One region of the Ferrovibrio sp. GW821-FHT12E11 genome, then DNA from elsewhere that is predicted to be linked to it. Evidence: riboswitches for the same ligand, from Rfam matches in the RefSeq annotation. Region 1 holds a riboswitch; the other holds the start of a gene.
What was found. A riboswitch is a leader RNA that binds a small molecule or an ion and turns the genes downstream of it on or off. The one in region 1 is predicted to bind cobalamin.

Region 1 (3,249 bases):
TCGCCGACCCGGATGCCAAGGTCAGCGCCCATTACATGATCGATGAAGACGGCACGATTTATCGCCTGGTGCCGGAGGACAAGCGTGCCTGGCATGCCGGCGTGGCCTTCTGGCGCGGCGTGCGCGACGTCAATGCGCGTTCCATCGGCATCGAGCTGGTCAATCCCGGTCACGAATTCGGCTATCGCCAGTTCCCGGTGGAACAGATCGACGCCCTGCTGGCTCTGCTGGCCGATATCGCCACGCGGCATCATGTGATGCCGGGCAATTATGTCGCCCATTCCGATATCGCGCCCAGCCGCAAGGAAGATCCGGGTGAGTTGTTCCCCTGGCACCGCCTGGCGGCGGCCGGCTTTGGCCGTTGGTGGAGCGGCGATTTCCGGGTTGCGGCGAATGCACCGGTCATGGGCCCGGGCGAGCGCAACGGCGCGGTGCTGGAACTGCAGGTGGCGCTCGACCGCATCGGCTATGCCATCGAGGGCAGCGGCATCTACGATCCGCTCACCGAAGCCGCCGTGCGGGCTTTCCAGCGGCACTGGCGCCAGGACAAAGTCGATGGCGTCAGCGACGCAGAAACCACCAGCCTGATCCACCATATCTCGGAACAGGTCACCATGCGGCGCGCCAGCGCCGACCGTGCGGCCAGTTAGGGCGCGCAGCACGCTGATCCGCCCTTTTGCTTGACGCCGTCTCCGTCTGGGCCTACCTCTGCGCCCGGTGCCAGACGGCTGGACGGCCGCGGCGTGTCAAAGCGTCGAGGAAAGTCCGGGCTCCACGGAAACACGGTGCCGGGTAACGCCCGGCGGGGGCGACCCCAGGGACAGTGCCACAGAGAGCAGACCGCCATCACGCGCCAATCTTTTCGGGTTGGAGCCTGATGGTAAGGGTGAAAGGGTGCGGTAAGAGCGCACCGCGCGACCGGTAACGGAAGCGGCACGGCAAACCCCACCGGGAGCAAGACCAAATAGGGATGGCGGCAGGCGCAAGTCTGCAGGACTGTTTTCGGTCCGCTATCCGGGTCGGTCGCGCGAGGTGTCCGGTAACGGGCATCCCAGAGGAATGGCCGTCCATCCCACGAAAGTGGGGGGACAGAACCCGGCTTACAGGCCGTCTGGCACCATTCATCCAATTGACAAGCAAAGTATCGCCGTGCAGGTTGCCCGGCGACGGTGCCCGCAAGGGCCTAACTGGGAACGCGGTTTAATGCCGTGGCTGCCCCTGCAACTGTAAGCGGAGAGTCTTTCGTCACAGAGCCACTGGGGCCGCACGGTCCTGGGAAGGCGGCGAAAGACAGCGACCCGCGAGCCAGGAGACCTGCCGTCATCCGTGGTCACACGCGATCACATCGGGCAGGGTGTTCCGGTGGGTAATCCATCGGTCGCCTGTTTATCCTCAGGGCATCGGCGGAAAACCTCGTTCGCGGTGACGTGCCACAAGGCCGACCGCATGAGGTTTTTCCATGGTCCGTTCCCTGTCCCGCCGGACGCAATCCGTCCGCTTCTCGCTTCCCATCTTTCTCCTGTCTTCCGCTGCCTGGGCTCAGGATGCCCGATTGCCGACCATCAGCGTCGGCGGCCATTTGGTTGACGATCTTGCCGGCCTGCAACTCACGGCACCCACGGAAACCGGCAGCCGTCTGCATCTGACGCCAATGGAAACGCCAGCCAGCGTCGAGGTCCTGCCGGGCGAAACCGTGCGGGACCGTGGCGCCCTCACGATCAACGATGCCGTTTCGCGTTCGACCGGCATGAGTTCGGCGGCGACACCAGGTAATGGCAATTCCGTGCTGGCGGCACGCGGCTTCGCCGGCCACAACGCGGTGATGCAGCTATATGACGGCACCAGGCTTTATGTGGCTTCGGGCACAGTTTCCTTCCCGTTCGACCCCTGGCAGGCCGAGCGTATCGAGATTCTGCGTGGCCCGGCCTCGGTTATGTACGGCGAGGGCGCCATCGGCGGTGCCATCAACGTCGTGCCGCGCCGGCCAACGGCGAGTTTCCGCAACGAGGGGTTGGTTGAGTTCGGCACCGACATGACGCGTCGCGTCGCCGCTGCAAGCAGCGGCCCGTTGAACGGCAAGGCGTCATTCATGCTCAGCGCCAACCGCCGTGAGTCGGACGGCTATGTGGATCGCGGCGAAAATTCCAGCCAGTCTTTCTCGGGCGCCGTCCGTGTCGACGCCACCGAGCGGTTGGCATTCACGCTGTCGCATGACCAAGGCTACCAGAAGCCGATGGAATACTGGGGCACGCCACTGCGTAACGGACGACTGGACGAATCCCTGGTGGGCAAGAATTACAACGTGAGGAATGCCCGGATTGAATTCGATGACCGCTGGACTCAGCTTAAAACGGAATGGCAGGCGACCGACGATGTGAGTTTGCGCAGCGTGATCTATCAGCTGGAAAGCAACCGCCGCTGGACCAATCTTGAGAATTACATTCTCAACGCCTCGACCAATCTGGTAACCCGCAGCAGTTTCTTCGAGGTCTTCCACGATCAGGAGCAGTATGGAACCCGGAATGACCTGACGATCGAGAACACGCTGTTCGGTCTCAAGAACCAGACGGTAGTGGGATTCGACGCCAACCATATCCAGTTTGGCAATGCCAGCAATTCAGGCGCCACCGGTAACTCGGTGGTCGCCCCCTACAACTTCGATCCGGGATTCTTCAACAGTAATCGCTCCACGATCCCCCGGCAGGAAGCCAGTATCGTGCAGAAGTCGGTGTTCATGGAGGATCGACTGGTGCTGGATGACCAATGGTCGGTTGTCGGCGGCCTGCGCCATGACTGGCTCGCTTTCACGCGCGATGATTTCGTGACGAATTCGCGGGCCGAGAAGGGCTTCGCCGATCTTAGCTGGCGTGGCGGCGTGGTCTATGCCATCACACCATCCACGGCACTGTATGCGCAGCATGCAACAGCAACCTCGCCAGTCAGCTCCGCGCTGCTGGGACAGAGCGCGGCCCAGGCTGCTCTTGAGCTTTCGACCGCCAAGCAGAATGAAGTCGGTATCAAACAGAGCGTCATGGAAGGTCGCGGGGAGTGGACTTTCGCGGGCTATCATATCGTGAAGAACAAGCTGCAGACGGTGAATCCACTGAACACCACTATCGCGGAGCAGGTGGGACAGCAGACCGCCAAAGGCGTCGAGGTCACCATTGCCTTCGACCTGATGAAGGACCTGCGTCTGGAAGCCAATGGTGCGCTGCTGGATTCGAAATATGGCGACTTCATCACCACCGG
Region 2 (3,249 bases), 1.2 Mb from region 1:
AAAGAGGAAACGCGTCAGCCAACCAGGATGACGATGCCGGCCAGCGCCACGGCCGCGCCGGCGGCGCGGGTGATCAGGCCGACATTCAGCTGCTGCGCGAGACGGGCTGCAACCAGGCCGATGCCATGCAGCAGCGCCGTGGCCAACAGCATGCCGAAGCCATAGACCAGCGCCTGCGAGGCATCGCCGATCTCGGTGCCATGGGCATGGCCGTGGAACAGGGCAAACACGGCGGTCACCGCCATGGCGGCCGGCAGCGGCGGACGCATGGCGAAGGCAACGATCAGGCCCAGGATCAGCACCGACATCGCGATGCCGGACTCGACGCCGGGCAGGGCGACATCCGCCAGACCGAGGCCGAAGCCGGCCGCCATCGCGGCGACGAAGCTGGCCGGCAAGAGCCAGAGGGCGCGCGGCTGCTGCGCGGCCTGCTGGACCGCCCAGAGGCCGACCGCCAGCATGGCGAGCAGATGATCGAGGCCGCCGAAGGGATGCGCGAAGCCGGCGGAGAAACCGGCGGCGGCGGGCTCGGCGCCGGGATGACCGGGATGGGCCAGAGCCGGAACGGCGATGCTCGCCAGAACGAGGGCCGGCAGAACCATCTGGCCGAGCTTGGACTTGAAGGACATGACGACCTCTTTATTACGCATGCGTTGCGAACCACCCGTCTCCTTTGTGCCCCAAGCCGGTTGCGTTTGACAAGACATGCCCGGGCCTCCCCGCGGGGTTGGCGCGCGTTTGACAAGGCCGGACCCCGGGCTTAGGGTCCGCCGCGATGGTTCGCCGCCTGCCGAAAGGTGGAACGGCGATGAAAAGGGAACGCGGTGCCGGCTTTCTGTGCAGATATGTCTGTGCAGGGCCGCAAGCCGCGGCAGCCCCCGCTACGGTAGGCGGCGAGCGGCGCGCAACAGCCACTGGACCGGACACGGTCTGGGAAGGCGCGCGATCCGCGACAACCCGCAAGCCCGGAGACCTGCCATCGGCTTTAGTCGAAGCGGACGTGCCGGACGGGGTGTGCCGGCGCCCGGCCTATGTCATTCTTGCCGCCGCGCAGGCGCAAGACCGACAGCAGCCATGGTCCGCGTCGGCGTCATGGAACAGGGCGCTCATCCTATGCAGAAGATTCCCGCAACCGTCGTCACCGGCTTTCTCGGCGCCGGCAAGACCACGCTGATCCGCCACCTCATCACCAATGCCAAGGGCCGGCGCATCGCGCTGATCGTCAACGAATTCGGCGAAATGGGCATCGATGGCGAGCTGCTGAAAAGCTGCGGCGCGCCCGATTGCAGTGAGGACGATATCATCGAGCTGGCCAATGGCTGCCTGTGCTGCACGGTGGCCGACGATTTCCTGCCGACCCTACAGAAGCTGCTGGACCGGCCCAATCCGCCGACGCACATTGTCATCGAGACCTCCGGTCTCGCCTTGCCGAAACCCCTCGTCCAGGCTTTTGCATGGCCGGGCATCAAAAGCCGCACAACGGTGGATGGCGTGGTCACCGTGGTGGATGCCGCCGCCGTGGCCGAAGGGCGGTTTGCCGATGATGAAGATGCGGTGGCCGCGCAGCGCGCCGCCGATGCCAGCCTGGATCATGACAATCCGCTGGAGGAACTGTTCGAGGACCAGCTCGGCTGCGCCGATCTGGTGCTGCTGAACAAGGCCGACCTTCTGGATGAAGGCGCCATGCAGAATGTGCGGGCCGAGATCGGTGCGCATCTGCGCCAGGGCGTGAAAACCCTGTCGATCAGCCAGGGCGAGATCGCCGCCGATATCCTGCTGGGCCTGCATGCGGCCGCCGAAGACGACATCGCGGCGCGCAAGTCGCATCACGACAATGAGGAAGACCACGACCACGAGGATTTCTTCAGCTTCTCGCTGACCCTGCCCGAGCAGACGGCGCCGGATGCCCTGCTGGAGCGTCTGCTGCCGGTGATCGCCGAACACGACATCCTGCGGGTGAAGGGCTTTGTCGCCGTCGCCGGCAAGACCATGCGGCTGGTGCTGCAGGGCGTGGGCGCGCGGCTGTCGCATTATTACGACCGTGACTGGACCAGCGCCGAGCCACGCGCCACGCGCCTGGTGGTGATCGGCCGCGCCGGCCTGGACGAGGCGGCGATCCGCGCCGCCCTCGCGGCCTGAGTCGAACAGGGGCGCAGCGCCTTGCATCTGCTCAATGCCATACCCGGCGGCGCGGCGACAGCGGATGGCGCTGTCGACCTGAAACAGTCGCCGGGCGATATCGTCATCCTGAGCGCTGCGGATTCCGAACTGGCGGGCCTGAGCAATGCCTGCGCGGCCCTGAGCGACGACTTCCCCTCGCTGCGACTGGCCAATCTGCTGCAGCTTGGCCACCCCTACGCGGTCGATCTCTATGTCGACAGCGTGATCGTGCAGGCCAAGCTGGTGATCGTGCGGCTGCTCGGCGGCCAGAGCTACTGGGCCTATGGCGTCGAGCGTCTGAGCGAGGTTTGCCGCACGCGTGGCATCGCGCTCGCCTTCCTGCCCGGCGACCGCCAGGCCGATCCCGGCCTCGATGGCTTCTCTACCGTCACCGACGAGACGCGCGCCGAATTGTTCAGCTATTTCCGCGAGGGCGGCGTCGACAACCTGCGCAATGCCCTGCGCTATGCGGCTTCCGTGATCGGTCATGCGGAAGACCCGCCGCCGGCGCGGCCGCTGCCGGCCGCCGGCCTGTACTGGCCCGACCTCGCCGATCCCGATCTCGACACGCTGCGCCACACCTGGGCCGCCAAGCATCGCGGCATGCCGCATCCGATCTGCGCCATTGTTTTCTATCGCGCCCTGCTGCAGGCCGGCGATATAGCGGCTGTCGATGCGCTGATCGAATCGTTAAGCGCCGAGGGGCTGCATCCGCTGCCGATCTATGTCACCAGCCTGAAGGACCGCCTGTCGGCCGATCTGGTCGGGACCCTGCTGGATCAGGCGCTGCCTGACGTGATCCTCAATGCCACCAGCTTCGCTATCGGAAGCCCGAATGGTGGCGCAGCCAATACGCCCACCGACGATCCGCTGGGGCAGTGTGACTGCCCGGTGCTGCAGGTGGTGTTCGCCTCAGGCCCGCGCGAGGACTGGCAGACCGGCACGCGCGGCCTGAATGCCCGCGATCTGGCGATTGCCGTGGCGCTGCCGGAAATCGACGGACGCATCCTCACCCGTGCCGTGGCCTTCAAGGCTGAAGCCACCTTCGACACCCGCACCGAATGCAGCATCGTACGCATGCAGCCCGAT

Region 2: another riboswitch for cobalamin. It lies ahead of cobW (cobalamin biosynthesis protein CobW); the one in region 1 lies ahead of AC1ROT_RS17505 (TonB-dependent receptor).

The regions. Positions count from the first base shown of each region.
Region 1 covers NZ_JBXAQG010000001.1:3,521,119-3,524,367, forward strand. Annotated here, with positions in the region: gene AC1ROT_RS17495 (peptidoglycan recognition protein family protein) at 1-650, shown strand, start outside; RNA gene rnpB (RNase P RNA component class A) at 721-1,119, shown strand; cobalamin riboswitch at 1,151-1,336, shown strand; gene AC1ROT_RS17505 (TonB-dependent receptor) at 1,460-3,249, shown strand, end outside.
Region 2 covers NZ_JBXAQG010000001.1:2,342,908-2,346,156, reverse strand. Annotated here, with positions in the region: gene AC1ROT_RS11765 (sulfite exporter TauE/SafE family protein) at 1-22, opposite strand, end outside; gene AC1ROT_RS11760 (HupE/UreJ family protein) at 15-629, opposite strand; cobalamin riboswitch at 760-995, shown strand; gene cobW (cobalamin biosynthesis protein CobW) at 1,114-2,139, shown strand; gene cobN (cobaltochelatase subunit CobN) at 2,161-3,249, shown strand, end outside.